DNA from 4 places in the Shewanella sp. S1-58-MNA-CIBAN-0166 genome. Region 1 is predicted to be linked to each of the others. Evidence: predicted binding sites of a transcription regulator. Region 1 holds the regulator's gene; each other region holds the start of a gene.
What was found. Region 1 encodes sigma-54, which starts transcription at its own class of promoters, with help from an activator protein. Its sites were predicted from a motif close to GTTGGCACGNNNNTNGNNT; they were not measured.

Region 1 (8,162 bases):
GCTGCAAATAGATTGATGGTTAGCCATAGAGAGCGTCTCAGAGTGCTTTTAAGCACAGGGCCAAAGGTATCTTCATCATCATCCATCCCTGCCATTCCCATCATTGAATGTTCGGCATCCTCGCGGATGACATCAATAACATCATCGATAGTAATTCGACCAAGTAATTTTGCTTGGCTGTCGACGACTGGGGCAGATATCCAATCCATCCGTTCAAATTTTTGCGCCACATCTTTATCGGACATCTCTACAGGAATACTTTCTAATTCTGTGTCCATAATACTGCGGACCGTTACACTTGGATCGCATGTGAGTAAATCAGCTAATCTTACTCCGCCTAAAACATGATCATGGCGATCCACAACATATAAAGTATCAGTCGTATCAGGTAAATTTCCCCGTTGACGTAAATAGCGTAATACCACTTCGATATTGACATCTGGTCTTAGGGTGACGGTATCAGTATTCATGATACTGCCGGCAGTATCATCTGGGTAACGCAATGCTTGCTCTACTCTATCCCGGTCTTGGCTTCGCATTGATTTGAGCACTTTCTTGTAAACATCATCGGGTAAACTGCGAAGAATATAGGCCATGTCATCTGTATCCATGCCTATTGTGGCCTGGGCAAGCTTCTCTGGTGTCATGCTGCTAATAAGTGAATCTTTAAGTTCTTCACCTAATTCGTCAAGAATTTCCCCAGCATATTGTTGGTCAATGAGTTGCCATAACACCTGACGATTTTTGGGCGGTGATGATTCGAGAATAAGGGCGACATCGTTAGGTGACATGGTATGTAGCATGTTACGGGCATGGACAAACAGACCACTGTCTAGTGCTTGAACGAGTTGATTGAGACGTTGTTCTGTTATCTCATTGTCTAGGTACTCTTTACCCATATATCTACTTCCTATTCGTCATACTTATATTATTCAGTATGTCATTATTCTGGGTTTCTCAGGTTGTACAGTTCAAGGCGTATAAATGCAGAAATAGCTGTCTTTACGTAAGACAATGAAATGCAGAAATAAAATACTTAAATGACTTCTGCGGTGAAATTCTGCAGCAGCCAATGCTGCTTTACATACTATAGACGTACCACGTCACGGAAACAGAGTTGCACTGGATCCGTTGCTAGAAGCGGTAATGTCTTTATCATGTTAAACGCTAACTCCCGCAGAATGAACTGATACTAATGAGATTGGTATCAACTGCGAGAGATAAACCTAAGGGCTAATATTTTTGAGGGACTGATGTCTACTGGTGATCATCAATGTCGTGACAGTTTGGTTAGTATGGCCTAGTCATTTAGAGGCCGCATAAAATAAGGATGACGGTGGCTTAAAGCATGAGTAACTTGCAGCTATTCACACATTACAGGCTATTTATAAATTCAATGCGATTAAAAAATTAACAAGATTCATCAAATTTAGCATTAATGAGATCACACACTGCGTTTAATGCCACTTCAGCATCTGGGCCTTGAGCTGTCACCGTAATCATTTTACCGATACCACTTTCAAGCATTAATAGCCCAAGTACGCTAGCTGCGCTGGCGTTTTTTTCGCCTTGAGTTAAGGTGATGTTAGCATCAAAATCCGCCGCTAACATCGCGAGTTTTGTGGCGGCACGGGCGTGTAACCCCAATTTATTTGAAATGGTCACTTGGCGTTCAAGTTTGATCATTGACGCGATCCTATGCTCACTTAGTTATTAGTATCACTGATATTTAATTCTCTGTGGCGAGCATTAACCGTGTGTTTACTGCCTTGTCGAAATCGTTTTGCTAATTGATCTGCAATATATACCGAACGGTGCTGACCACCAGTACAACCAATCGCGATGGTAAGGTAACTGCGATTGTTACGTTCTAAATGCGGCATCCAAGTTTCAAATAGGTTTTCAATTTGCCAAATAAATTTATTAACTAATGGCTGACGACCTAAAAATTCTTGTACGGGCTCGTCTAAACCCGTAAATGGACGCAGTTCTATTTCCCAATGTGGGTTGGGTAAAAAGCGTACATCAAACATAAAATCTGCTTCTGTCGGCATGCCGTGTTTAAAGCCAAAAGATTCAAAGTTAATCACTAACTCTTTATCAACACTGCCTAATAATATTTGCCTAACTTGGTCGCTTAATTCGTAGATATTTAGCGCAGAAGTGTCGATATAGTGATCAACAATTTTTGCGATAGGCTCAAGTAAACGGCCTTCTAGTTTTATCGCTTCTTGCAGTGAAATATGATTTTTAGATAACGGGTGTAATCGACGTGTTTCGCTGTAACGTTTAAGCAATACTTTGTCATTGGAATTTAAAAAGAAACTGATAATTTCAGTGTCATTTTGAAGTAGTGCCAATTGGTCTTGAAGCACTTTACCTTGTTCTGCAATGTTACGAACATCAACGCTAATCGCAACCAAATCATTACTGCCTTTAAGCTGGGCTAATAATGTGCCAATGAGTGGTAAAGGCAAATTATCAACACAATAATATCCTAGGTCTTCTAATACTCTCAGGGCAACGGATTTCCCTGAGCCTGAACGTCCCGATACTATAACTAGTTTCATGCAGTAATAACCTGATAAAGTTCTGTTGCGTCGTGAGTTTTACGAAGCTGTTTCAATATTTGCTTATCGCTTAACTTTTGGGCCATGCTCGATAACGTGCCTAAATGTTGTTGGCACTGGTCTGCAGGGACTAACAAAGCAAATAAAAGATCCACGGGTTGCTTATCGATTGCATCAAAGGCAATGGCTTCTTCACATTTAATAAATATCGCGATAGGGTGATCGATGGTCGTTAATCTACCATGAGGTATCGCAATGCCATTTCCTATACCTGTGCTACCCATTTTCTCTCTCGCTAACAGGCTTTCAAAAACCTCTTGCGAAGACAGGGTTGGGTACTGGGCAGCGACTAAATTGCTGATGAGTTCCAGTACTTTTTTCTTACTGCCCGGTGTGGCACAGGTAGTGCATTCCGGCTGCAGAATGGTACAAAGTTCCATCGTTAGTGTTTTGTATTCTTCTCTTTGTGTTTAATTACCTGACGGTCGAGTTTATCGATCAGGGCGTCTATTGCAGCATACATATCAGTACTTTCTGACATTGCAAAAATTTCTGCGCCATTAATGTTGATTTTGGCTTCTGCTTTTTGTTGTAATTTTTCTACATTGAGCACAACGTGTACATTATGGATCTGATCGAAGTGTCGTTCAAGCTTTGAAAATTTACTGTGGATGTATTCACGTAAAGATTCTGTTATTTCGACATGACGTCCAGTCAGACTTATTTGCATAAAAAATCCTCCATTGCCTAGTAGGTTATAAACTCTTACGTTGGTTTGAGGGCGGGATCATCATTGCTTCACGGTATTTTGCTATCGTACGACGAGCAACGTTTATGCCCTGTTCTGCCAGAAGCTGAGCCATTTTACTGTCACTCAGTGGTTTTTTCTGGTTTTCTGCGGCAACCAGCTTTTTGATAAAAGCACGAATGGCCGTTGATGAGCATTCCCCGCCATCGTCAGTACTGACATGGCTAGAGAAGAAGTATTTTAGTTCAAATAATCCTCGAGGGGTGTGCATATATTTTTGTGTGGTGACTCGTGAAATGGTCGATTCATGCATTTCTACGGCTTCAGCGATATCATTGAGCACCATAGGCTTCATGGCTTCTTCGCCATATTCAAAAAAGCCTTGCTGAAATTGCACAATGCAATTTGCCACTTTAAGTAAAGTATCATTACGGCTTTCAATACTTTTAATAAACCATTTAGCCTCTTGCAGATGGCCTCGAATAAATTGACTATCCGACGGGTTTTTACTGCCTCTAGCCATGGCCGCGTATTGTTGATTAACACCAATTTTAGGCATGTTGTCTGGGTTTAACTCTACTACCCAACGGCCATTTTTCTTTAATACTGTGACATCGGGAATCACGTATTCATCATCCATGGGGGTAATTAATAAGCCCGGACGAGGATTGAGTGTCTGGATTAAAGTGATTGCGTCACGTAACTCATTTTCTTTTAGTTTTGTTTTACGCATCAATAATCTGAAATCACGGCCAGCAATTAACTCTAAATAGCCTTTAATTAACAAACGGGCATTATCGATATGGGGTGTGTCGTTAGAGTATTGCGCTAATTGAATAAATAGGCATTCACTTAAATCACGTGCAGCAACACCCACAGGGTCAAAGTGTTGAACGCGTTTTAATACCGCTTCAACCTCATCGAGTTCCACATTTTCATCACCCATGGCTTCGAGAATATCTTCGGTACTTTGGGTTAAATAACCGCGTTCATCAATGGCATCAATAATGGCGGTGGCAATGGCGAGATCGGTGTCTGAAAATGGAGTGAGATTTTTTTGCCATTCTAAGTGTTCGTACAAACCTTCGGTGGTTTCACCTTGAAAGGGCATGTCGTCATCGCGCATGCTTGCACTGCCCGAACCTGACATAGGTGAGGCTGTGTATACTTCATCCCATGTGGTATCCATGGCTAAATCATCCATGGTTTCTTTGGTCATGGATTCTGTTATGTCGACGGTGGAAGTGTCTTTTTCGACATTAACAATACTGTTGTCACTAAAGTCTGTATCCGCTTGGTCGCGGTTTTCTTTTAAGGAGTCTTTTGCTTCAGAAAACTCATCTTCTATTTCAAGCAATGGATTTGAATCTAATGCTTGTTGGATTTCCTGCTGTAGCTCCAATGACGATAATTGCAGTAAGCGAATGGCTTGCTGCAATTGTGGGGTCATGGTTAAGTGTTGACCCATTTTAAGTTGGAGTGACGCTTTCATTTACCGCTTATCCCTAGATGATTTTCCATAAAAATGACAATCTCGAACTGTAATGGATTGCCATAAACATCAATGACATTTAACGTTGTTTAGGTATCGTTCAATGAAATGAGTTAGCTAGACTAAAAGGCCAGTAAAGTAACTATAGCTTGAATTGTTCACCTAAGTACACAGCTCGAACTTGTTGATTACTTAATATCTCATCAGGTGTGCCTTCGGCAATTAAATTACCCTGGCTGACGATATAGGCTCGCTCACAAACGTCTAGCGTTTCACGTACGTTATGGTCGGTAATTAATACCCCTAAACCGCGATTTTTAAGTTGTTGGATGATTTTTTTAATGTCGATGACCGAAATAGGATCAACACCAGCAAAGGGCTCATCAAGCAAAATAAATTTTGGATTAGCAGCTAAAGCGCGCGCAATTTCAACTCGACGACGTTCGCCACCCGATAACGACATACCTTGGCTGTCGCGTATGTGAGTAATGTGGAACTCTTCGAGTAGATGCTCAAGTTGCTCAATACGTTGGTCTGTGCTGAGCTCCTTGCGAGTTTGTAGTACGGCCATTATGTTGTCGTAAACGGTAAGCTTGCGGAAAATACTGGCTTCTTGTGGTAAGTAACCTATACCTTTGCGGGCGCGCAAATGCATTGGATCGGCAGTAAGGTCGTCATCGTCAATCAATATTCGGCCTTTATCGCTTTTTACTAAGCCGACAACCATATAAAAGGTGGTGGTTTTGCCTGCACCATTGGGGCCTAAAAGACCGACAATTTGGCCTGTTTTAACCGTTAAACTCACATCTTTAACAACTTGACGAGCTTTATAGCTTTTAGCTAGATTTTCAGCGGTTAAGGTAATTTGGGTCATGGTTTGATCTGCTTGTTAACAGGAATTTCAGGGAGTTTTTGCTTTGGCGCCGACTCGTCTTGGAAATTCTCTGGTTGAATGATGGTGATTACCCGATCTTGCCCTGTACCAGTACTTTCGGCAATCAGCTCTTGAGCACTGATGTTGTACTTGATTTTATTACCGGTAACCTGGCTACCTGATTGATCAAGTTTGGCGTTGCCAGTCAATGTGAGTGTAGTGGTGGCAAGGTCATAGCTAATTTCGTTAGCACTTGCGGTACCAATTTTACCGTCATCTAATTCTTGTGAAAATGTAGCCGGGGTGCCAGTAGCAATTAATCTCTTACTGGTGGTGTTTTCAGGGGTAAACGCCCGTAACTGATCTGCATTGATATTAATCGTGCCTTGGACAATCGTTACCGGACCATTAAAAACAATTTGATTATTCTTAATGTCGGCAGACTGACTGACTGAAGCGATTTTCAATTCTTGTTTCAGATCCCCTTGTTTCGCTATGGCAGGCAAACTCAATATACAAAGTATGCTACTTAATAACATAACATTGGCGCGAGTGTGGAGACGATTAATGTGGCTCATATGTTCCTTCTACCTGGCTTAGTAGCGATAATTTTTGCGAATTCAAGTCAGCATGTAGGCCTAAACCTTGAATAATAAACCCTTTACCTTTGATGTACACCATCTCTTGTGAGGATCCTATCATAGTGGTTAAATCCACCGTAATAGCTTGGGTACTCAGTGACTGCAGGGGTTCTTCTATATCAATGGCATCAATAATAACATTATTTTCTAATGTGACTTTGCTGGTATTTTTATTCAATTGCCCACGGTCTGCACTTAATTGCCATTGTGCTTTACCGTTTTCAGGGTAAATGAGGTAAATAGGTTTGGTAAAGTGAGTGATGTCACTTGAGGCGTAATGCTCCATGTGTTCGGCGCTGACTCGACTTTCGACGAAACCTAGTTGATTGAATTCTGTAGTGCGTAGGTTATCTGCAACAAAATCTGGGCGCTCAATACCGCGTATTTGTACCGCATCCATTTCACTGCGTTTTACTTGTGCTTGCCAGTACAATATAAAAGCAAGCCCAAAAAAAGCAATAATACCTAGCGTGACTCTACTCATATACTCATACCATGAGCACTGGCAAATTTATCTTGGCTTAATAGTAATAAATCGGTGAGTTCACGCAGTGCGCCGTGGCCACCATTGAGGGTGGTTGTCATATGGCACTGTTGTTTGACAAACGGATGACCATCACCGACACAAACGGCTAGTCCTACGGCTTTCATTACTGGTAGGTCTACCATGTCATCGCCAATGTAAGCCACTTCATCAGCAGTCACATTATAGAGCGACAATAATTGCTCAAAAGGCTCAAATTTATTATCAATACCTTGATAAATATGTGTTACACCTAATGCCGTCATGCGGTTTTCAACAATCTTGGATTTACGTCCTGTTATCACGGCAACATGGATACCACTGGTAAGCAAAGAACGCACACCATAACCGTCACGAGTGTGGAACGCTTTGAGTTCTTCACCTGCATTACTGAGGTAAATACGTCCATCTGAAAATACTCCATCGACATCACAGATTAACAGTTTGATTTTTTGAGCTCGTTGCCAAATATCATTGCTGACAGGGCCGTAAAATCCTTGGTGAAACGAGGTTGATTCTGACATGATTAAATGACTCCAGCTTTAACCATATCGAGCATGTTTAATGCTCCGATCGGTTGATGTTTTTCATTAACGACAATCAGTCCGTTGATGCTCTTTTCATCCATGATTTGCAGTGCTTGTGCGGCTAAAATCCCCGCAGGGCAGGTCACACAATTTTCGGTCATAACCTGGGCAATAGGAGTGATTCGAAGATTCACGTCTGCATCGATAACCCGGCGTAAATCACCATCGGTAAAAATGCCCACAAGTTTATTGGCATGGTCGACTACTGCCGTCATGCCAAGGCCCTTTTTAGATATTTCATAAAGTGCCTCAGTAATACAAATATCATCATTGACGATCGGTAAATCATCGTCTTTATGCATGACATCGTCGACTTTTAGAAGTAATTTTCTTCCAAGAGAGCCACCAGGGTGTGATAAGGCAAAGTCATCACGAGTAAAACCTTTTGCTTGTAATAAAGCAATGGCTAATGCATCGCCCATAGCAAGTGTTGCAGTGGTGCTGGAAGTGGGTGCTAATCCTAATGGACATGCTTCTTCTTGCACTTGAATGCATAAATGGATTTTGGATAAACGCGCCATATTGGAGTCTGGTTTACCGGTCACCGCAATCACTGGTACACCCATACGTTGGATAACAGGCATTAATGTCAGTATTTCGCTTGATTCACCAGAGTTGGAAATGGCGAGTACAATGTCATTTTTGGCTAATGCGCCCAAATCACCATGACTGGCTTCACCAGGGTGAACAAAAAATGCCGGTGTGCCGGTGCTGGCAAAGGTTGCGG
Region 2 (8,162 bases), on a different contig from region 1:
TAGAAAAAATGCATAGTCAGCAACAAATTAATATTCACAAACGTGCTTGGTTGATTGTTAACCCAGTGTCTGGTGGTGGTAAATGGCATGATGAAGCAGACCATATTACCCAAACCTTGACGGATTACTTTCAGCTTGAAGTGCTGTATACCGCCAAAGATAAGTCTGCAGTGCAATTAGCCAAACAAGCTAAACAAAAGGGCGCAGATATTATAGTTGCCTGTGGTGGCGATGGTACGGTTAACGAGGTGGCATCAGTGATTGTTGATACCGATATTTTCTTAGGTATTATTCCGATGGGAACCACCAATGCACTAAGTCATACTTTGTTTGGCGCCGCCAGTAAATTGGTGCCGGTATCGCAAGCGCTTGATATTTTGATTCAAGGTTATTCACAACGTGTTGATACTGCTACATGTAATGATGAGTTGATGTTGTTGCTGGTGGGGCTAGGCTTTGAACAAAAAATGATAGCGAAGGCTGATCGTGACCAAAAAGATGCCCTAGGACAATTAGCCTACCTTAATGGTTTGTGGGAGGCGGTAGGCGAAAACCAGCCATTGTCGATAAGAGTGCAGATCGATGGTGGCGATATTAAAGTGATTAACACCACTAGCCTAGTGATAGCCAATGCTGCGCCATTTACCAGCTTGTTAGCGCTAGGTAATGGCGAGCCCAATATTACCGATGGCTTGTTAGATATTACCTGGATTGAATCGAGTGAGACATCGCCACAACAGTTATTGAGTATGACCGAGTTGCTATTTGCAGGCTTAACTGGAGAACGTGAAGATAATCAACAGAGTCAAATTCATCATGAGCAAGCAAAAAAAATCTACTTAAACACAGATTCGTCTTGCCAATATGTGATCGATGGTGAGTTATTTGAATCAGAAGATTTGTGTATTAAAGTCAAACCCAGGTCATTAAATGTGCTTGTGCCAGAAGCGAGCAAACACGTTTAATGAATGGGCGTTTAATGACGCTATGGTTCGTCTGAACCGGTTTGGTCTTCGTATTTACTGAGTTTGTTGTAAAGGGTTTTGACGCTAATACCGAGCTGTTTGGCAGTATCATTTTTATTGCCCAATGAGTTGTCGAGCGCTTGATAAATAGCTACTTTTTCAAGTTCATCTAAGCGCATACCAGCAGGTATTTGTACGTCGTCAGCTAAAGGCTCAGTTGATGGTTCCAGAGGTGTCACCGTGATATGACTTGGTAAAATAGTATCTTCTGCCAAAATATATGCACGTTCTATTGCGTGTTTTAGTTCGCGAACATTTCCGGGCCATTTTTGTTGTTGGATAAGTTTAATCGCATCATCTGAAAAGGTTTTAGTCAGTTTTTCAGCAGTATTTCGGTAGGCTAAAAAATGTTGTGCTAGGCCACTGATGTCATTGCTACGATCGCGTAATGGTGGCACTAGGATAGGGAAATGCGCTAAACGAAAATATAAATCTTCGCGGAAACGCCCAGCATCAATAGCGTCAGCTGGATCGCGATTGGTGGCAGCAACAATGCGAACATTGGCTTTTTTAAGCTGTTGTGAGCCGACAGAGCGATATTCATTGTTTTCGAGTACGCGTAACAATTTTACTTGATGTTCTAGCGGCATTTCGGTGACTTCATCAAGAAATAAGGTACCGCCTTCTGCTTGCTCGAATACACCACGGTGATCACGATGAGCACCGGTAAAAGCGCCTTTTACATGGCCAAACAGCTCACTGTCGACCAGTTCAGGGCTTAATGCACCACAGTTAATGGCGATAAATGGTTGGTTGATTCGGTGACTGGCCAGGTGAATGGTGTTGGCTACAAGCTCTTTACCCGCACCGCTTTCACCGACAATAAGTACGTTGCTTTCGGTTACGGCAACTTTACGAATAGTACGATACAACTTGTGCATTGCCCGCGATGAACCAACCAACAAACCGTATTGGTCTAGTTCACTAGAAAATGGCTGTTGTTGTTTTGTCGATTGTGACTGCAAGTCTTGGGCAAAGTCTTCTAAGGTGTCGTTGATTGCGTCGGCATCGTAAGGCTGACGAAAATGATAACCAGCGCTTTTTGACATTAAGTAATCTAAGTTAGGATTCGGTTTACCTTCGCTTAAGAAGATGAACTCAATATCAGACATTAACGCACTGTCAGTTAACTCTGCGTATTCTAGTTGGCTTAATTGCGATAATTCAATGATCGCAACATCTATCGAGTTACTGTGCAGTTGGTCTAACCAGGGCTGGTCAACTGAACTAGCAATCTTATTAAAGTGTTGGCAACTCGGTAAGGCAAGGAGTCGTGCTTCACCTTCTTGACGACGGTGTAGATGATAAAAAAGTGTTGGACGTGGCATACCGATTCACTCCCTGTGGTGTTAAGTCTAATGTTTACCAGTGATGTCGTGTTGACAATCACCAGTGATCATTCCGTGTAATTAGGTAATTAACTCAGACCCGGACAAATTATAATAACTTTAACTATTAGAAGGTTAATTAATTTTTGCCCATGTACATGGGGTGTTCATGGTTTAGTTTTTGCTTAATAAGGTGTGCTGTACCCGTATATGTTACACAACCCATCCAACAAAGTGCCAGTAAAATTATCGAATGCAGGAGGATTTACATTGAAATCATTTACTCGAGACGAACAGGCTGAGTCCGATGTATGGCTATTGCATGAGGCTATTGATTTATGCCAGGAAGGACAACAATTTTATGTCCAAGCCACATTGGGGACCGACGATTACAACATCAAACGAATTTTTATCCACATGGCCGACATTCGAAAATGCATGCTGGATCGTTTAACACCATTGTTTAGCGTGGTGCGTTCAAGCCAAGCAAGGCCGATAGACAGTCAAACTTATCATCAACAATCCTCACATCGACACTATGCTAAGGCTGAGCAGGTTATACAGCATAAGCCGTTACCCCAAGCGATAGCGGTATTGGTTGAAACCGAACAACAGGTCTTGGCTCATTTAAAGCAAACGGCTAGAAAAACTAAAAACCAGCGTGTTGCTAGCCAACTTGCCGAAGGTATTGCTTGGCTGCAAATGAGCTGTGACACCATGAAAAACCTCTCCGTTGCTCATACCTAGTCATATGCACGCACTAAAAAAGCGCATGATAATCAATATTGTCATGCGCTTTTTTATTGTTCGGGGTGTTGTTAATTAGTGGCTAACGCGTGTTTTTCTGACTGGTAACATAATGGTTTTGTATCTATTGAATTAGCCATAGTCTCAATATCTAGAGAGTTTATTGAATGAGAGATCAGGTTGATTTTGGCGAATCTACATTGAGATCCATTAACACCCATTGCGACGATGAAAAATTTACCTAGCGTCGGTAAAAAAGTCCGATATCGTTGTCCATAAAGTTTATTAAAATAAACACTAAAACCAGTTATTGTTAACTTTAACAGTTGGTTATGAAAGTTGGCATGGTTCACGCATTGTATTCTTTGAGATTAACAACGGAGGAAAACTTTATGAACAAGACCACATTATCTGTAGTAATGAGCATTATGTTAGGTTCAATGGCATTCGGTGCAAATGCAGCACAAGATTGGCAAGATGATGCAAAAGATGCGTGGATCGATGGTAAAGCTGAAACCACACTTTTGTTAAATGCAAATCTGAACTCATTTGATATTAATACCGACGTGCATGATGGCAACGTGACCCTAACAGGTAAAGTTAACAGCAGTGTTGATAAGTCACTTGCTGGAGAGTTAATTAAAAGCTTAGATGGCGTAAAAGACGTTAACAATGAGCTTTCGGTGATGAAGCAGCACAGTGATAAAGACAGCAAAGATTTAAGTGACTCACTCACAGATTCGAAAGTTGCTACTGTAGTGAAAACCCGATTATTATTCTCTGCTGACGTGTCAGGTTCCGATATTAACGTCGATGTCGCTAATGGCGTAGTGACATTAAAAGGCACAGTGTCGAGTGATGCAGAACGTGATTTAGCTTTAACCATAGCTAAAAATACCGATGACGTAAAAGATGTAGTCGATGAGTTACGTGTAACAGGATAATCTATTCGGTTATACTCAAACCAGCCTTTGGGCTGGTTTTTTTATGCCTAAAAAGCATGTGTAGCACTTAATACCAATCTCATTAAATATCTGATCAGTTCAGAGTCTCTCAGGTTTTTTAATTCAAGGCGCATTGATGTAGAAATGGCTGTTCCCTTTTAAATCGATGCAACACAGAAGTGGAATACCTGAGAGACTCCATTCTGGCGGGTTTCAAAGTACTTTATGCTGCGTTAGATGTTTTCAAAATAGAATCACTATTCGCTTCAATCATCTGCCTTGCCTACAGTACTTTGAACTCCCGCTGAAAGATCACATATTTAATAGGATTGGTATAACTTATGGATGCATTTTTCTGTGACAAACCATGTGATAAAACCGCTGTTAAATGTCATGCCGTGGTTGGCTTTGGCTAGTGTGTTGTGCCAAGCGCAAACCGATAAAGAAGTGGATCCCCTCAAGCAATATGAAGCCCAAAAGCGTTGTGAACAGTTGGTAGATAAGCATATGGACAATAGCTATCGTGATGGACGTGATGACAATATGCCGTTATTACAAGAGTCGATAGCCAATAATACCCATAGTGATTAATGCTGTTTCATTCAGAATGGTTCAAGCAATTTCTTACCATCTATTGACAGTCTTATTCGTTCTACTTTGCGTAGGCTTTTTTCTTATCAGAAACCTGACTGATGTTAATTACCTTTATGTTGAACACTTCTGTGGAGAAAACTGGGTTTAACGCAGCCGTATTAATAGATAATTGTTTGTTTCAAGGCCCGCTTACTGAGCTTAAGTCTTGTCGTAAACATGTTTAGGTTGTGTATATAGATGATGGGTTGATACGGAAATTGATCATCAAATAATTAATTTAGTAGAACAATTTATAGATAAAAGCACATGTTTTTGTTTGTTCGTAACTAAAGTTAGCCGACTGGTCTATTCTTAGTTATCCTATCACTAAAAAAGGGAGGCTAAATGAATAAAAGTGCAGCGAGTAGACAGTCAATATGCGTCGTAGGTGAAAAGCTTTTTGCGTTACACGGTTATAGTGCAGTGGGGATTAAATTGATTCTCGACGAAGTGGGTATTCCTAAAGGTTCTTTTTATCATTACTTTGCCAGTAAAGAAGCATTTGCCGCAGCCGTGGCCGAACATTATTTCCAGCAACGTATTCAACCTATCGCTATCGATTCAAGCGTAAACTTTAAAACCAATTTATCTACTGTGCTAAATGGATATCATCAACTCATTGACGAGCTGTTTAGTGGCAGTGAACCACGCGGCTGCTTGATGGGTAACTTGATGGTAGAGGTCAGTAGTCAGTCGCCGCAACTGCATCAAACCTTGAATCAGCTTTATGATCAATGGATCGGCCTATTGAGTGCACTTATTCAACAAGGGCAGCAACAAGGGCATATTCGTGCGGACTTACCGGCATCAACGTTAGCGAGTGTTTTTTGGTCAAATTGGCAAGGAACTATGCTACGCTGCCAAATTAAAATCGATAAAATGGCAGCTAAACGGGCTTTAGTGCAGTGCATACAAATGATGACTCGTTAACGCTAAGCGGTGCGGCGGTTATTTTTATTGTGTATTGCAGCAAAAATATTTATATTTCGGATGATTTTTCGGGGTTTGGAGTGGGTTGAATTGGCTAAAAGATTATTGTTTAGTTGTTTAGTGCTGTTGTTATCTGCATGTGCGTCTTCGCCTGCTGTGGTTATCGCGTCTAAGCCCATGGTGGTTCCTCCCATGCTTAAGCCAGAACCACCTAAGTGGAGTGAGTCAAACCTACTGAGTTTTCATAATCAATGGAAAGGCACTCCATATCGTTTAGGTGGCCTGAGTAGAAATGGCGTAGATTGTTCAGGGTTTGTGTATTTGGCCTACTTGAATATTGTTGGCGACAAGTTACCTCGTACCGTGAACTCGCAACGTATTTTAGGTAAAGAAATACCGCGTAATCAGTTAAAAACTGGCGATCTCGTTTTTTTCAAAACCACCCGAACCGTTCGTCATGTCGGTATTTACATGGGCAATGACCGTTTTTTACATGCCTCGACTAAAAAAGGGGTAAAAATTTCGAGTTTGAATAATATCTATTGGAAACCTCGTTTTTGGTTTGCAAAACGCTTAAAAAACCCAACTGCTGAGCAAAATATGTCGATCGCTAGTCTTGTTGATCATGTTCAACAGCAAGACGATTTATAATTTGGCAGCAGTTTAACTAGCTGGTGCCGTTTTTCGCTTAAACGCTAGGCCAGTATCTGAAATTCAGATTTGATGTTCTACCGCCTAGCGTCAGTATATCCATGTTATTTATAGCTATTTTAGGCTAACGCCACGACATAAACGGACCCACTATGCCAGACTCCAAGCATTGGACCTTAAAAAGTATTGCCAAAGAATTAGGTGTGTCGAATGCGACGGTATCTAATGCGTTTAATCGTCCAGATCAGTTGTCGGAAAAACGTCGAATAGACATTCTAGCTGCCTGTAACGAGCTCGGATATTTTGGACCGAATAAAGCAGCGCAATCTTTAAGGCGTGGCAAATTTGATACGGTAGCATTAGTGTTGTCGGACAGTATTGAATACATGGTGTCTGATCCCGTGGCCAGTAAGTTTATGAAAGGCGTTGCGGCAGTTTTTGAGCAACATAAAATTAATTTACTGTTGTTTTCTGGCAGTTCTGACAATGTGAATGGCGTAAATGATTTTGTCGATGGTTTTATTTGTTATGGCCGTCCTCGCAACCGTTTATTGGCCGAGCAATTAAAAAAAATCCGTAAAAAAGTGGTGACGGTCGACTTTAATATTCATCGTAGTGCTTCGGTGAGTATCGATAATAAAGCCGGTGCCTATGAAGTGGCTAAATTGGCAATTCAATCTGAGCAAGATCAGGTCGCAATTCTTGGATTACGCTTGCTCGACACTCACTTAACCTGTCGCGTGTATGATATTCATTCTATGGAAATCGACACTTCAGTAGCACATCAGCGTTTGCAAGGCTATTTGGATGCCATTGGTGATACTGGGGTTAAGCTTGGTGATGATCGCATTTGGAATATTCCTGAAAGTAATGCCGACTTTGCTGCTATAGCAGCCAAAGAAGCGCTTAATTGTGTACCGCGTCCTAATGTATTTTTGTGCATGAGTGACCTCATTGCCTTGAGTTTAATGCGCGAGGCAATCCAACAAGGTTTGCGGATCCCTGAAGATATTCGTGTGGTGGGTTTTGATGGTATTGATGAAGGCTCACGAGCTATCCCGCCGCTGACAACCGTGTTCCAGCATTCAGAACAAAAAGGTCGTAAAGCCGCAGAAATGTTTATTGCTGATGCCCATCATGCTGAAGTGTTAGGTTATGAACTTTCTCGTGGTGGCAGTTGTTGATGTAATATTGATGACCGGACGAATTTTGATACAAACAGTTTGATACAAACAGTTCGATACAAATATATCGAGACAATCAGATCGAGACAATCATATCGATACCAACAAGGCGCCTAATTAGGCGCCTTGTTTACGTTTAAGCTTAAATCAAACGGCAGATTAACCGCGGTGTTTAGCCAGTAAATCAGTCAGTACAATGTGAGTCGATTGCTGAGATTCAACGATGTTGATATGGGCTTCTTTGGTGGCAAAATTAACGCTTAACTTGGCTGAACTGTCGCCATGCACCCAACAAAGATCTAACTGATTAGCCTGGTTTGTCATGGTGAACTCACCATTAAAGGCATCGACTTTATTGCGTAGAGTGATCAGCTCACATAGCGCTTTAACAACCGGTTTTTGCATGGCAGTTTGAATGTCGCTTACCTGTAGATAAGGGCGGTTAATGTCGCGACCTACTTGAGTTTGATTCAGTAACTCCATGGCATTAGGCACTGCCAGTAAACCGGTGTAATACACCTGCGGAATACCTGGAGCAAAAAATTGCACGCTTCGAGCGATTAAATAATCAATGTCATTTTGGCCAAGCGCATCGTAGTAGGTGCAATTAACTTGATATAGATCGACATTGCTGGCTGCCGCGCCCGTTGCTTGTAAGCTTTCACCTTTGCTATTGCTATGGATGCGGTTAACTAAGTTATCAATTTCTGCCGCTGTTAA
Region 3 (8,162 bases), on a different contig from region 1:
TTTACCCACACCAGAACCGGCAAACAAGCCCATTCGCTGCCCTTTACCAACCGTTAACATCGAGTTGATGGCACGAACGCCGACATCTAACGGTTCAGTAATCGCTCGTCGAGATAATGGATTAATATAAGGACCATGACGCGATGCATGTTGATCTGTATTAAGCGGGCCTAAACCATCTAACGGCACGCCGCTACCGTCTAATACTCTGCCTAATAATGACAAGCCTACATTTAATCCTGATTGTTCACCTAAAGGCTTTACACGGGCACCTGGTAAAACGCCTCTGAGCTCTTCAATAGGCATTAAATACAGTAATTTGTCATCAAAGCCGACAACCTCAGCAACCAACTCGCCAACCATGGTTTCAATAGAGCATAAACTACCAACAGGCGCGCGGCATCCAGTCGCTTCAAGCGTTAAACCAACTACCCTAACTAACTGGCCGCTTGCAACTGGTCGCAGCGGTAAAACGTGTTTATGATGTACCGCGAATTTGTTCAGTAGTTTATGTTGACGAGTGCTCATCGGTATTTCCTTGAGATAGGTCTTTCGTCTGTTGCTGAGCGTCTGCGACTTTACCAGCTGTTGAGGTATCGGCTTGTGCATTTGAATTAAGAGGCGCATTTGTATTGAACGTCGTGCTTGTATCGAGAGTTACAGTAGCATCAGAATCAACAACATCAGAGTCTTCAGCATCGATTGACGCTGCCGAAGAAGTATCAACGTGTTGCTCTAATGTTTCAGTAACGGTATCAGCGCCCATCTCTGCGCCAGACTCTTCAACATCACCTTGGCCAATCTCGTCCCTATCGGTGTTTTCTGTATTATCGGTTCTACCAGCAAGTTCAGCTGCTTGCTGATGTTCACTAAAATTATCGACTGCTGTGGTTTGATATTGTGGATGAGTTGATTTTTGCTGCTGGACATTTTTTGCTAACTGATTCGATTGAGCGTCTAACTCACTAAACACTTGGTTAATACGCTGTTCTACACGTAAATCGACAGCAGAACGAACGCTTTCAATCATACAGTCACCATTAGATAACGTCGGATCGATATCGATTTGCCACTGATTTTTTTGCAGTTGCTCGGCACTGTAACATTGGTTTACGAGTTCAGCATCAGCCTGATTAAAGCGTAGTTTAACCAACTGTTCTTTTAATGGAAGTGCGTCAACGCCTTGGCGTAGCGCCGATAATATATGTTCTGGGTGAGTCTTAAGCTCATGGCCGATAACCGATTTGGCTAAACTGATTGTCATGGCCAACAATTCCGCTTCAATTTCATTATCTAAAATGGATAATGGCAACTCGAATTGGGAAATAATGTGGTTAAGTTGTGCTATAAGCTCATTGGCTTTAATTTGCCCAGCTTCTAATCCTTGTTGCTCGCCTTGAGTAAAACCTTGTTGATGACCTTGCTCCAGTCCTTCTAAACGCCCTTGCTCTAATCCTTGTTGATGACCGTCTTGCTTACCCTGTTCAAACCCTTCTTGCTCAGCTGCAGCACGAATCTCTTCAATTTGCGCCATCGTCGGTGGCGCCATAGACTTCTCAGCCCCAGTAACAGGACTAGGTGTGTGAGCTTCAGCGAAATGACCAAAAAAGTTTGAAGGTTCTAGACTGCTATCTTTGGTAATATCAGGTAGCTGCCAATGACTAAATTCAGCCTCGCTATCGGTAGTGAGTGCATCTTTAGGCGGTTTTGATTCAGGCATAATTCATCACTTGTGTTGTTAAAAACATTGGCTCAAAACAAAAATATTAACAGTAGTACACAATATTAAGAGTACTACTAACAACCTAATAATACAGATAGCTGACAGATATCCAAATAGAAATACCCGCCAGTACTGTCACACTAATGAATATGCGCATGGTTACAAGAACTCGTCACCACCGCCGCCGCCTAGCATAATCTCACCACTGTCACTGAGTCGACGGGCAATAGACAGAATTTCTTTTTGTGCCACTTCAACTTCACTAATACGGATAGGTCCCATGGCTTCTAAGTCGTCACGGAGCAATTCAGCTGCACGTTTAGACATATTACCCAGAATTTTCTCTTTCAACGCTTCGTCCGCACCTTTGAGTGCTTTCATCAGCACATCTTGCTGTACTTCTCGTAACAATGCCTGAATACCGCGGTCGTCAACGTCAATGAGGTTTTCAAACACAAACATCATGTCTTGTATTTGCTGCGCCATTTCTTCATCTGACTCACGCATGGTTTCCATGATTTGACTCTCAACACCGGTATCGAGATAGTTCATGATATTAGCAGCCGCTTTTAGGCCACCCATTTTAGCCGCTTGCGCACCGCCTTGACCCGCAAATTGTTTTTCCATAATGTCGTTTAATTCTTGCAATGCCGCAGGCTGAACTTCTTCAAGATTGGCAATACGCATCATCAAATCTAAACGGGTATTTTCAGGGAACTGACTAAAAATCTCAGCAGCTTGATCGGGTTCTAAATACGATAATACAATTGTTTGAATCTGCGGATGTTCATTTTGAATAATGGTGGCCACTTGACGTGCATCCATCCATTTTAATGAATCCAGACCTTTAGCTCCGCTGCCCATGATAATTTGTTCAATTAAATTACCGGCTTTATCTTCACCCAGTGCTGCAGTTAACGCTTTACGGACGAATTCTTCACTGTTAAAACCAATAGAAGAAAACTTTTGAATATCGTCTAAAAATAATTGGTGAACGCCAATGACCTTTTCTTGACCAAAGTCATCCATTGCTGCCATCGCCATACCCACTTTTTGCACTTGCTTAGGCTCTAAGTGTTTTAAAATTGACGCCGCATCTGCTTCACTCAAGCTGAGCAGTAAAATAGCCGTTTTTTCAACACCAGTAATTAACTCGGGGTCAAATGCTGTTGATTTCTCTGCTTTAGCTGCTTTATCTTTTTTTTCATTAGCCATTGTCTTGTAACCAGTTTTTAATCACTTGAGTGGAAAGTTCAGGCTCATTTGCCACTAACGCTCTAATTGCTTTAATCATATCATCATCTTTATGCAAATTAGGTATTTGAATTGACCCATCATCGGCATAACTGTATTCCGCCTCTTTGGTATTAAGCATACCTAAGGTATCTGCTGCATACTGATCTTCAATTTCAGCTAACTCATGTCCTGGACGAATATCGTCAGGCATGTTGATGCCATTAGGATTGGTTAGCTTCTTAAGCATAGGTCGCACTACGGCGAGAATGAGCACTAAAATAACAATTGCACCTAATGCCAATTTAATCGCGCGCCAGAACCAAGGCTGCTCCCACATATCTGGCTCAGGTAGCACTTCAATTAACTGGTCCATAAACGGCACCGTTACCACTTCTAACGCATCACCACGCTGGGTACTAAAACCTACCGCGCCTTCTAATAAGCGGCGAATATTAGTTAATTCTTGTTCTGTTCTCGGCACGCGAGTGACTTGGCCGTTCTCATCAACTTGGCCAGGTTTAAAATTAATCGCAACAGACACACTAACACGACGAACCACCCCAATTTGTTGACGGGTATGGCTAATGGTAGTGTCTAATTCATAATTACGCGTAGCTTCTTTTGATGAGTCACCAGACATGGTTGAGGTTGTTGCTTCACCTGCCACTTGCGGAATATCAGATTCCATCGGTGGTTGATTACTTAGCGCACCAGGAATACCGCCAGAGTTTTGACCTGACGAATTTCTCTCAATGATCATTTCACTGCGAATCGCCGGTAAATCAGGAGAGAAACGCTTCGCGGTTTGCTCTACTGCGGTAAAGTTCATATTCACATCGACTTGAGAAGTAAAATTCTCAGGTCCTAAAATTGGCATTAAGATTGATTCGATTTTTTTACGGTATTCAGCCTCTTGCTGTTGTACTAGCTCTTGCTCGCGACGTGCTCTAGAAGACGCGCCATCTTGACTACCGGAATTGAGTAAGCGCCCATTTGAATCGGTTACCGTCACACGAGTAGGTTCAAGCCCTTGAACAGCAGAGCCTACGATATCAACAATGGCATCAATCTCTTCCTGGCCCAAACCACCACGACGTACATTAACGACCACTGTGGCACTGGGTTTAGATGCATTACGGGCAAAAACATTTTCTTTTGGTAATGCTAATATCACTTTCGCACGACTAATGCTTTTTAACTCTTCAATGGCTCTGGCTAGGTTTTGTTCTTGGCTTTGTTTTAAGCGTGCTTGTTCCATACGCTGACTGACACCAAAACCACTATCTTGGTTTAAGTAATCATTTGCTTGAGTACTACTTTGAATACCGGCACGGCTGAGCAGTAATTTAACTTCTTGATACTTATCTTCAGGCACTTTAACCACATCGACGTTAATTTGATAATCGATTTGGTTTTTATCAAGCACGTCTAAGACGAGGATCATCTCAGCGGTTTCCATTTTACCAAGTGGGCGATAATCAGGCTCTTGAGCCCACATCATCACAAAAACAGCCATAGCAAGGCATATTGCTAATGCCAGAATCATGATGACTTGACGCATCATATCTGCACCACCAACGCCACCAAGAAGTCCAGATTTGTTCTCTTGTTGGACACCGCCATCGGCTGTTGAACCCGAACCTACCATAATGTCTGTGCTCACAATACGTACCTGCTATATCTAATGTTGTTATGTTATTTAGTGCTCAAAACCGTCGGCGACTAAACAGGCATACTCATAATTTCTTTATAAGCATCGACGAGCTTATTACGTACTTGCACCGTTGCTTCAAAGGCTACGCCGGCTTTCTCACGCGCAATAACGGTATCAGACAACGTCACCGTGGTGTCGCCCATGTCTAAACGAGTCGCTAAACTTGATGATGCTTGTTGCAGCTCATTAACGCTACCCACCGCTTGAGACAGTAACTGACTGAAATCAGCACCCGTGGTGTTATTCACTTGCTGGGTAAGGTTGGGACGAATTGATGAACCAATAGAAGGGGCTATTTCGCCGCGAAGCGATTGCATTTCTTGCATTAATGGATTTGCGCTAATCTGCATGGTGTAACTCCCTTTCGTCGACTTTTTGACGACAACAATAACTGATAAGGAGTTAAAGCAATTTAGATGCCAGTATTACAATTAGTAAAAGATTCGTCGATAAAAGAGGGAGAGAACACAAGCACAAGCAAAAGTAACCTCTCCATTAAATGCAACAGGTTACTTTTTTAATAATGTGAGTTAACAATAAAAAAATAGACTTGATTAGGCTATTAAATCATAACGTAAACTAACGAATTGCTGACAACATTTGCGTTAAGCAGGTAATTGAATACCCATATCACGCATTTTGGCCATTTTATAACGTAGCGTACGGGCGCTTATACCAAGCTTTTCAGCGACCATTTTTCGACTGCCCTGACATTGATTTAGAGTTTCTAAAATAATGACATGTTCCTGGGCTTTTAGTTCGTCACCTAAACCGTCAACTTCGGCTGGCTTATCCGCATCAACACATTCAGTTGAAACTAACTTCACATCGGCACAATCTAAAATAATGTCATTGACACCAATATCATCATTAACCCGTAATATCAGCGCTCGTTGAATAACATTATCTAACTCGCGCACGTTACCCGGCCAACGATGAGTTAATAAACGCCGAGTGGCAGCATCATCAAGCTTAGGCACAGAAGCCATATTAAATGCTTTAGCATGTTTAATCAGCAAATGGCGCGCTAGCGGTAATATATCTGCAGGACGCTGATGCAGCGCTGGCCACGTTAACGGAAACACATTAATTCGGTAGTATAAATCTTCCCTAAACTCACCTGATGTTGCCATCGCTTTTAAATCTCTGTTTGAGGTTGCCAACACTCGAACATCAAGTTTAATGGTTTTACGGCCACCTAAACGCTCTACTTCGCGCTCTTGTAATACTCTGAGCAATTTAGCTTGTAAGCCAAGTTCCATCTCAGATATTTCATCAAGTAATATAGTGCCGCCTTGAGCCTGTTCAAACTTGCCTGGACATGCTTGATAAGCGCCCGTAAATGCACCCTTTTCGTAACCAAATAAAGTGGCCTCTAACATGTTTTCTGGTATTGCTGCGCAGTTAATCGCAATAAACGGCTGATCATGGCGTTGGCTATGTTGATGAATATAGCGCGCTAACACTTCTTTACCTGAGCCACTTGGACCCATAATCATTACCGATGCATCAGATACTGCTACCCGTTGAGCCAACGACAACAGCGCTAAACTTTTCTCATCTGCTACCACGGGTTTATCATGATTTTGTTTTAAAGGTAAATAGCGTGACACCTGATTCAATAACACTTCAGGCGCAAACGGTTTAGCCAAATAATCCACCGCGCCTAATTTCATCGCACTCACGGCACTGTTAATAGTGGCATAAGCGGTCATTAACAATACTGGCAATTTAGGTTGGTTTTGTTGTAAATAGCTTAACAAGCCCATGCCACCAATACCGTCCATTTGCACATCACTAATCACCAAATCAAATTGGTTGGCTTTTAGGGCCAAAATAGCCTCTTCAGCGCTACCTACATCAATACAGTCATAGTGGGCAAGCATGAGGGTATCAAGCAATGCCTCACGTAAATCAGCATCATCTTCAACTAATAGAATATTTGCTTCAGCCACGCTTCACCTCCTGATGACTTGCTTTGTTCATGTGTGGAAAGCTCAATCTAATATGGCAACCCATACCCGGCTTACACGACAATTGAATTTGTCCACCATGGTTACGCACTACCGACTGCACAACCGCTAAACCTAACCCTGTACCCTGGCTTTTAGTGGTAAAAAAGGGTTCAAGGATTTGTTGTTGCATTGACGGCTCGAGCCCTTTGCCATTGTCGATGACATCTAACAATAGCCCATCAGGTGTCTCGCTGGCACTGACCTTTATTTTTGTGGCGCCCGCTTCAATACTATTCATCACTAGATTATTCACCGCAGAACTGAGAGCATTCGCATTGGCAAGCATCAATGAATGTGAAGTATCTTCCACAACAAGCTGGCAATGTTTTTTATCTGCAATCGGTTCGCAACTGGCCATTACTTGGCTAATGATTTCATCCATTGAGACTGATTCAGCCATCCCATCTTGACGTCCCCTTGCCATTAGTAACATGTCATTAACTTGACGTTCTAGCTCATTAAGCCGGTCAACCAATTTAGATTGAAATTTAGACCGGGCAGAATCAGATAATTTAGGGCTAGCAAGATTAGAGGCATACAGCAAAGCTGCCGACAATGGGGTGCGCACCTGATGTGCTAATGTCGCCACCATTTTGCCTAATGCCGATAAGCGTTGCAAATGAGACAGGTTTTTCTGCAACAAACGGGTTTCAGTGAGATCGGTTAACACAATCAACTGCCCAGGTTCAGGCGCTAATGGTGTAATAGCCAATTTTACTCGTCGACCATTTTTAAGCGACACTTCATGGCCGTCATCATCTTGTGGGGCAAACGCGCGATGAATAATATCAAACCAACGAGCCCCCTGCAGAGGTCGTCCTAATAGTTCGGTTGCAACTGGATTGGCTAACGTAACCACACCGTCACCATCAAGGATCACCACACCAGATGGCATGGCTTGAAGAATATGCGCCATTTGATTTGACATATTGGCGGCCTTACTAGAATAAGCACTGATAACCGGATTGGCAGAATTAGTAGCTAAGTTAGTGGCAGAATTAGTGACTGAGTTAGTGACTAAGCTGCTAGCAAAGCTGGCAGCAAAGTTCACATTACGCTGCTGAACTGAATTAATCCCAATAGCTGGCGATTCCGCCTCTGTATCAGTTGTGGTGATAGACGAAGCTGACGCAGGTAACTCATAGTCTGAATGATCTGTATGTGTTAACGCTCGTGCTAAATACATGGTCGCTCCGTCAAAAAAATAACATTTGACTAGCTGAATGCATTTACTGTGCCAAGCAATTTCTTATAGTAATAGAAGCATCGGCAGACCGTGTTTTAAGCCAATGATAAAGCAACATCCTTATGAGTTTAGTTCATTGGCCTTACCACATTTAGCAAAACCAATATTTCGGCCAGCATGCAATAAAACGACTTAATAACACTCCTTAATAACACTCCTTAATAACACTCCTTAATGACACTACTTAATAAAACTACTTAATCGCAATACTATCTAACGGTAACAATA
Region 4 (8,162 bases), on a different contig from region 1:
ATTCTGCAGCAGCAAAGCTAGCCGTTGACAGTGATGCGCCTTTAAGGGCTTTTTCGAGTACCCAACGGATCGAACTATCATCATCGAGGATCCAAACTTGTTCACTAATGTTCATGTTACTACCTCATTCTGCCTACAAAGGGCATGCTAGTTATTGTAATGGCAGGTTAATAATAAATTCGGTATGCCCTGGTGCCGAAACACAATCAATGCGACCGCCGTGTAATCGGGCAATGTTATGCGCAATGGATAATCCTAACCCTGAACCCTCGTCACGTCCGGTGACCATAGGGTAGAAGAGGGTATCCATTAACTCAGCAGGAATACCGGGGCCGTTATCAATAATGGATAAGGCGAGTACCACTTTATAGCGCTGTGTTCCAATGGTGACTTGATGTTGAGTGCGAGTGCGAATGACAATGTCGCCACCACAATGTTCTAACGCTTGTATCGCATTTTGCACAATATTCAATACGGCTTGCTGCATTTGATCTGGATCCATCTGAATATCTGGAATCGATGGATCATAATCTCGTTTTAAGCAGATATTGTCTGGCAGTGCCATTTCGACTAACTTAAGCACTTTTTGAATCACTTGATGGATATTGTGTTCAGCATGTTGCGTTGGTCGTTGTGGGCCAAGTAAACGGTCGACTAAATTACGTAATCTATCTGCTTGTTCGATAATCAGACTGGTAAATTCTTTTAATTCGGGCGAGTCGAGCTCTCGCGATAACAACTGCGCAGCGCCTCTAAGGCCGCCCAGTGGGTTTTTAATTTCATGGGCTAAGTTACGTACCAAAAACTGTGCAGCTTGTTGTTGGGCGTCCATATTAAGCTGCTGATGAATGCGACGTTGTTGGTCTACTTGACGTAATTCTAAAATGCTGAGGTTATTGTCATTTTCAATTGGCATCAAGGTGATATCAATGGTGTGATGTTGGCCGTCTAGGGTAATTAATGCGGCGGTATTGACCGTGAGTCCTTGGCCGGCATTAATGGCATCGCGTAGTAATTGTGGCTCAACCCCCATCAGTTGATAAAGCTCAGGAAGCGTTTGCTCGAGTAGCTTATGGTTACCTACTCCCAATAATTGTGCGGCCGCGGCATTAGCATAGCTCGGCTTGAGCTCGTTATTAATAACAAGCACTGCGGTGACTAAGTGATTGAGAAGGTTATTTGTGTCCATTAGCCGTCCTAGTATAGGGTTGCACCATTATAATGCACCACTTTGGTGCATATCACAACCCGGAACACACAAGCACTTTGTAAGATAAATAGTCACGAAAAATTTCATAAGCTAATGAATGAACTGATTTTTATCTTAATCATTTAGACTTTTTTGCAGGTCCAAATACAGATGCTTGGTGAAGGAATATCTTTCTAGGAGAGCTTGATGCAAGGACTTTGCCGCTTTGTGTTACAGCGTTAACAACCAACGAGTGTTGACCTCTATTAATGCCGGTTAATTGGAATGTATTCGATACTTGAGCAGGACCAGTGATAATGCCATCGACTGCTAATGTCATCAGTACACCACGAGGTAGTTGAGGATTGACGCTCACCGACACGCTAAATGCGCCGTTATTGTCACGCACAGTAGCTTCTTCTTGGGGAGAGGTAATCGAAATCGTGTAGTTAATTGATGCTTCTGTTGTTGGGATGACATTGATTTTTGTTGGGGTGTCAATCGTCATGTTGTTTTGGGTGTTTTCATTTAATTCAACAGCTTCGGCATTATTTTTTTGTTCATCTGAGTAATGAACTTTGCCATTTTCATCTACCCAACGGTATACGGTAGCAACACTTTGGGCGCTCAATAATAGCAAACTAATAAGTATGATAAGGCGCATGATGTACTCCATAAAACGACAGTTTTAATAGAGTAGACGTTTTTATAAAAAAAATCAGCTTAAACTGTTTAGTTAAGCTGAATCGAAGCGGCAATATTAAACCGCTATTGTTTATTTAGGTGCAACAACACTAGATGTATTGGCAGCAGTATTCTGAAATTTGATCTGTTCGGATACTGAAGCTCACATTTGGTGCAAGCTCAAACTGGCTTGCTTCAGCATATGCAACCCACTCAGTTTTACCCGGTAATAACACGTCAAATTTGCCAGAAATAACCTGCATTATTTCACCTTGAGCCGTTGAAAACTCATATTCACCAGGCAATACCACACCAAAAGTTTGTTTACTACCATCAGCTAATACTACGCTTCTGCTTATCACTTTACCGTTAAAATACACATTGGCTTTTTTAGCGACGCTTACCTGTTGCAACATACTCATATATTTTCCCTAAAAATGATCTTGGTTTGAATCTATCTGCGTTTACGTAAAATATCTAGTTAAATGTTTTCATGTTGTATCACGAGAGTCGCTTCGCTGCTAGAGACAGCTTCAGAAACGATAACAAGCGATAACAAGCGAACGCTGCGTGCAGTCTAGCACCTAGGCTCTTGGCTTGTCATCGCTCGTCAGCGCTTGTCATCTCAGGGATAGAGAAAGCTTCGCTGCTAAGCAGTTGACTTTATAGCCTCTAGCCGCGGAGCGTACTAGCAGCGCAGCGTCCTAGGCCTTTCGCTTTTAGCCTGTATAGACTAGACAACAAAAAGCCCAGATGCATGCATCTGGGCTTTTTAGGTCTCAATGAGTGGCAGACGTTGCCACTCATTGATGGTAATTAACTGCGGTTATTACGCTTACGCTCATTCTCAGTTAAGAATCTCTTACGAACACGGATGTTCTTAGGAGTTACTTCAACTAATTCATCATCATCGATGAATTCAAGAGCTTGCTCAAGAGTCAATGTGATAGGCGTAGTCAATACTTGTGCTTCATCAGTACCTGATGCGCGCATGTTAGTTAGCTGCTTACCTTTCAAACAGTTTACTGTCAAATCGTTAGAGCGAGCATGAATACCCACTACTTGACCTTCATACACTTCAGCAGCGTGACCAATAAACATACGACCACGGTCTTGCAAAGCAAATAGAGCGAATGTTAGTGCTTTACCTGTTGCGTTTGAAATCAATACGCCGTTAGCGCGTTGACCAATATCGCCACCTTTGTGTGGACCGTAGTGATCAAATGAATGATAAATTAGACCAGTACCAGATGTTGCTGTTAAGAATTCGGTTTGGAAACCAATTAAGCCACGGCTTGGGATAACGAAGTCGATACGTACACGACCTTTACCATCAAGCTGCATGTCTTTCATTTCGCCTTTACGAACACCTAATTTTTCAATTACGGTACCTTGATGATCTTCTTCAACGTCAACTGTTACAGTTTCGTATGGTTCATGTAGCTCACCATCGATTGTTTTTAGAATAACTTCTGGACGAGATACGGCTAATTCATAACCTTCACGACGCATGTTTTCAATTAAAATCGATAAGTGTAATTCACCACGACCTGAAACGCGGAAACGGTCTGGACTTTCTGTTTCTTCAACGCGAAGTGCTACGTTGTGAACTAATTCAGTCTGTAAACGTTCAAGAATGTTACGTGAAGTAACATACTTACCTTCTTTACCCGCGAACGGAGAAGTGTTTACTTGGAATGTCATCGTTAGTGTTGGTTCATCAACAGTTAACGGTGGCATTGCTTCTACTGCATTCACTGCACAGATAGTATCAGAGATTTTAAGCTCGCCTAAACCTGTAATAGCAACGATGTCACCAGCATTTGCAATTGGCACTTCAGTACGGTCAAGACCCATGTAACCTAATACCTGGCCCATTTTACCGTTACGTGTCTTACCGTCAGCGCCAATAATGGTCACTTGTTGGTTAGTCTTAACGCTACCACGGGTAATACGGCCAATACCGATAACACCCACGTATGAGTTATAATCGATTTGAGAAATTTGCATTTGGAATGGAGCTTCTGCATCAGCATCTGGGAAAGCTACTTTCTCAACGATAGTTTGGAATAGCGGCGTCATATCATCGCTTGCTACATCTGGATCTAACGTTGCAAAACCATTTAATGCCGAAGCATAAACGATTGGGAAATCTAGTTGTTCGTCAGTGGCACCTAAGTTAACGAATAAATCGAATACTTGGTCAATAACCCAATCTGGACGAGCACTTGGACGGTCAATTTTGTTGATAACAACAATTGGCTTAAGGCCTTGAGCGAATGCTTTCTTGGTTACAAAGCGAGTTTGTGGCATTGGGCCATCAACTGCATCAACCAACAATAATACTGAGTCAACCATAGATAGAACGCGTTCAACTTCACCACCGAAATCGGCGTGGCCAGGAGTATCTACGATATTAATACGGTAGTCGTTCCACTGGATGGCAGTGTTCTTTGCCAGAATGGTGATCCCACGTTCTTTTTCAAGATCGTTAGAATCCATAACCCGCTCAGTAGCTTCTCCACGAGATGCAAGGGTTCCTGACTGCGCCAACATTTTGTCAACCAAGGTTGTTTTGCCATGGTCAACGTGGGCAATAATGGCGATGTTACGTAAATTCTCTAGCACGGATAAACCTCTAAACCAGCAAATAAAAAAAAAGGATCTAACAGTAGTTATAGATTATAGCTACTGTAAAAAAGCGTGCCATTCTACTTCACAGCAGCTTTTGTAGATAGGATTATTTTTGAACACTTGTAAATCTATCGCTTGCTATGGATTAATAAACAGCATAAAACGTATATATATGAAGCATAACCATGGTGTAAGACAAAACTGTGACATTGGCTAAAACAGCAACATTAACATGACGCACCATTATGGACTTTTGCACCATGATGAAACATAGTGATGCACGAGGTTGGTGCAAGGTTATGATTTAGAAGATTTGGAAACTTTCTCATCTTCATAAAATCAATTAGTTAGCGATCTGGCATGAATATCGCTTTATTGCTGATAATTATGAAAAGATTCGTTTTCCAGGTGCATCATCTGGCGAATAGCAAGATTATTTAAGGGACAACCCTTTACCCTACCGGAGGCTTGAGAATGTCAGTTGAATCAGTTTTAAAACAACTTGTAGAGTTAGAAGTTAAGTTTGTAGACTTACGCTTTACCGACACTAAAGGTAAAGAGCAGCACGTTTCTATTCCTTCTCATCAAGTAAATGAAGATTTCTTTGAAGACGGTAAAATGTTTGATGGCTCTTCAATTACAGGTTGGAAAGGCATTAATGAATCTGACATGGTGCTAATGCCAGATCCAACCACTTTCGTATTAGACCCTTTCACAGAAGAAACAACAGCGCTTATTCGTTGTGATATTTTAGAACCTGGTACTATGACAGGTTATGATCGTGACCCACGTTCAATTGCTAAAAAAGCTGAAGCTTACCTAATTTCTACTGGTATTGCTGACACAGTATTGATTGGTCCAGAGCCAGAGTTCTTCTTATTTGACGATGTCCGTTTTGGTACCGACATGTCAGGTTGTTTTGTTAAGATTGACGCAAAAGAAGCATCATGGAACTCAGCTAAGAGCTATGAAGAAGGTAACACGGGTCACCGTCCAATGGTGAAAGGTGGTTATTTTCCAGTTGCACCAGTTGATTCTTCACAAGATTTACGTTCGGCAATGTGTTTAGTACTTGAAGAAATGGGTCAAGTAGTTGAAGCGCATCACCACGAAGTAGCAACTGCAGGTCAAAACGAAATCGCAACACGTTTCAATACGTTGACTAAGAAAGCTGATGAAATTCAAATTCTAAAATACGTTGTTCATAACATGGCGCATGCTTATGGTAAGACAGCGACATTTATGCCAAAACCAATCGTTGGTGACAACGGTAGTGGCATGCACGTGCATCAGTCTTTAGCTAAAGACGGCGTAAACTTATTCGCAGGTGATAAGTATGCTGGTTTGAGTGATTTAGCGCTTTATTACATTGGCGGCATTATTAAGCATGCTCGTGCATTGAATGCGTTCACTAACCCAAGCACTAACTCTTACAAGCGTTTAGTGCCACATTTTGAAGCGCCTGTAATGCTTGCATATTCTGCACGTAACCGCAGTGCTTCAATTCGTATTCCAGTGGTACCAAGCCCTAAAGGCCGTCGTATCGAAGCGCGTTTCCCTGATCCACATGCAAACCCATACTTAGGTTTCTCAGCATTACTTATGGCTGGTCTTGATGGTATTCAAAACAAGATCCACCCAGGTGAAGCAATGGATAAAGATTTATATGACTTACCTCCTGAAGAAGCTGCTGAAATTCCACAGGTTGCAACGTCATTAGAAAACGCACTTGAACATTTACAAGCTGACCATGAGTTCTTGACTAAAGGCGGCGTATTCAGCGAAGACTTTATCCAGTCTTATATCCAACTTAAAACGGCTGAAGCAGAACGTGTTGCACGTACTACTCACCCACTTGAGTTTGAGATGTACTACAGCTTGTAATTCTTGAATACAATTGCTTAAACAAGCAAACCAATAAAAAACCCGATAATTGATTATCGGGTTTTTTTTTGCTCAAAAGAGGTGAGAATGATAGTTTTCAGCAAATGTCAGAAGAGGTGATAAACAGCCGTGAAGAGTTATCTCAACGAGTCAGAGATCGCACTGCAGATTTAGTTATTGCCAAAACTAAAGCGTTACATTTAGCCAATCATGATGTGGTGATTGGACTCGCTAATCGGTTGTCGAACAGGCAGGCAACTGAGCGTTTACGGGATAAAAAACAGCCGTTCTCAATCCTTTTTATCGATCTCGATGGATTCAAAGTCATTAATGATACTTACGGGCACGGCATTGGCGATGCTTTGTTAGTCAAAATTGGTCAACAAGTAAGTAAGCATTTGTTTCCGAGTGAAATTCTTGCGCGTTATGGTGGTGACGAGTTTGTATTACTTTTACCGAATGATATCGACAGTGACGCTGTTATGGCCACTGCCAACAGTGTTCTTAAACTGATCAAACAACCTTTTCAAATAGGCTCACATTCTTTAATCATTAGTGCATGTATTGGCGCTGCCATTTATAATGGTGTTGATAGCGATACAGATAGCTTAATCCATCGTGCTGATGTTGCGATGTATCAGGCTAAACATGCCGGCAAAAGTCAGGTGATACTGGCTGATTAATATTTTAGAATAGAGATTAATGTTATTTTTTATTTGGCTGCAGGATGTCTAAATTGATACATACATGCTCATTTAATCATGGTTGTTTTTCGTGGCGTAAGCCGCAAGGGTTTAGCTTAATAGAACTTGTGGTAGTGATTATTATTTTAGGCATTCTTGCTGTCGTGGTTGCTCCGAAATTTATCGATTTAAAAAGTAATGCTTACGCGAGCAGTATGCAGGGTGTTGCAGCAGCAATTAACAGCGGTAAAACTTTGGTCTATTCAGCTTGCGTGATAAGCGCCAGTTGCGATGAAACGGCCCCTGGAGCCAGTAATGGTTTGGGCAATAGTATTACAGTACAAGGCCAATCAGTGACTCTAGCTTACGGATATCCGCGTCATACCTCAGCAGGTATCATCAGGATGATTAACATTGCCGACAACGGTAGCGGTGGTGAATTTAACATCACAACATACGATGTTAATAATCGAAGCGGGTTACGTATTCGTCCTAATGCGGATTATGCTGCGAATAAATGTGAAATTAGATACTCTCAGCCACAAGTTGCAGGAGAGTCACCTTTAGTTGTCGTCGATATTGACGAGTGTTAAGTGCTCTTGTTATTCGCGAGTATCACCTCAAATTACCCTCTTTAGACAAATGCCATGTTAACTTTATGGCATTTATTGTTTTGTGGCTCCCATTTGCTTGAAATATTTGTGATTAACGTAAATTTGTAGAGGATTTCACTCAGGAATATGATATTTATACCGTTAATCACTCACTAAAAAGCGATTTGTTCAATGGATAAGAAAGACCTCAAGCTATTAGAAATTTTACAACGTCAGGGCCGGATGGCTGTTTCTGAATTAGCCGATAAGGTTAATATGTCGGATACTCCTTGTTTACGACGAGTCAAAAAGCTTGAACAAGATAAAGTGATTTTAGGCTATGGTGCCCAAGTTGACCCTTTTAAAGTGGGTCTTAATGTTGTGGTTTATACATCGATACGCTTAACGGAACATACTGATCAATCGACAGCGTTATTTGAGTCAACCATGGCACAATTACCTCAAGTGATGGAATGCGCCGTGGTAACTGGATCT

Region 2: AAEY99_RS02965 (BON domain-containing protein) is a predicted target of sigma-54. The motif match lies at 3,439-3,457, and genes of this name have one in related genera.
Region 3: fliE (flagellar hook-basal body complex protein FliE) is a predicted target of sigma-54. The motif match lies at 5,079-5,097, and genes of this name have one in related genera.
Region 4: glnA (glutamate--ammonia ligase) is a predicted target of sigma-54. The motif match lies at 4,862-4,880, and genes of this name have one in related genera.

Annotation. Positions count from the first base shown of each region.
Region 1 covers NZ_JBEOPN010000029.1:55,229-63,390, reverse strand. Annotated here, with positions in the region: gene mgtE (magnesium transporter) at 1-899, opposite strand, end outside; gene AAEY99_RS16575 (HPr family phosphocarrier protein) at 1,411-1,686, opposite strand; gene rapZ (RNase adapter RapZ) at 1,707-2,570, opposite strand; gene ptsN (PTS IIA-like nitrogen regulatory protein PtsN) at 2,567-3,010, opposite strand; gene hpf (ribosome hibernation promoting factor) at 3,013-3,300, opposite strand; gene AAEY99_RS16555 (RNA polymerase factor sigma-54) at 3,326-4,810, opposite strand; gene lptB (LPS export ABC transporter ATP-binding protein) at 4,953-5,684, opposite strand; gene lptA (lipopolysaccharide transport periplasmic protein LptA) at 5,681-6,262, opposite strand; gene lptC (LPS export ABC transporter periplasmic protein LptC) at 6,249-6,809, opposite strand; gene kdsC (3-deoxy-manno-octulosonate-8-phosphatase KdsC) at 6,806-7,372, opposite strand; gene AAEY99_RS16530 (KpsF/GutQ family sugar-phosphate isomerase) at 7,375-8,162, opposite strand, start outside.
Region 2 covers NZ_JBEOPN010000003.1:27,069-35,230, forward strand. Annotated here, with positions in the region: gene AAEY99_RS02950 (diacylglycerol kinase family protein) at 1-965, shown strand, start outside; gene AAEY99_RS02955 (sigma-54 interaction domain-containing protein) at 986-2,353, opposite strand; gene AAEY99_RS02960 (glutamyl-tRNA reductase) at 2,624-3,100, shown strand; gene AAEY99_RS02965 (BON domain-containing protein) at 3,493-4,044, shown strand; gene AAEY99_RS02970 (hypothetical protein) at 4,402-4,635, shown strand; gene AAEY99_RS02975 (TetR/AcrR family transcriptional regulator) at 5,023-5,607, shown strand; gene AAEY99_RS02980 (C40 family peptidase) at 5,668-6,258, shown strand; gene AAEY99_RS02985 (LacI family DNA-binding transcriptional regulator) at 6,411-7,442, shown strand; gene gtfA (sucrose phosphorylase) at 7,602-8,162, opposite strand, start outside.
Region 3 covers NZ_JBEOPN010000031.1:46,146-54,307, forward strand. Annotated here, with positions in the region: gene fliI (flagellar protein export ATPase FliI) at 1-528, opposite strand, end outside; gene fliH (flagellar assembly protein FliH) at 509-1,720, opposite strand; gene fliG (flagellar motor switch protein FliG) at 1,883-2,938, opposite strand; gene fliF (flagellar basal-body MS-ring/collar protein FliF) at 2,931-4,610, opposite strand; gene fliE (flagellar hook-basal body complex protein FliE) at 4,682-5,023, opposite strand; gene AAEY99_RS17040 (sigma-54-dependent transcriptional regulator) at 5,279-6,628, opposite strand; gene AAEY99_RS17045 (sensor histidine kinase) at 6,621-7,616, opposite strand.
Region 4 covers NZ_JBEOPN010000001.1:162,155-170,316, reverse strand. Annotated here, with positions in the region: gene glnG (nitrogen regulation protein NR(I)) at 1-115, opposite strand, end outside; gene glnL (nitrogen regulation protein NR(II)) at 152-1,189, opposite strand; gene AAEY99_RS00770 (DUF4124 domain-containing protein) at 1,329-1,853, opposite strand; gene ppnP (pyrimidine/purine nucleoside phosphorylase) at 1,984-2,295, opposite strand; gene typA (translational GTPase TypA) at 2,690-4,501, opposite strand; gene glnA (glutamate--ammonia ligase) at 4,982-6,391, shown strand; gene AAEY99_RS00750 (diguanylate cyclase domain-containing protein) at 6,460-7,074, shown strand; gene AAEY99_RS00745 (type II secretion system protein) at 7,119-7,667, shown strand; gene AAEY99_RS00740 (Lrp/AsnC family transcriptional regulator) at 7,860-8,162, shown strand, end outside.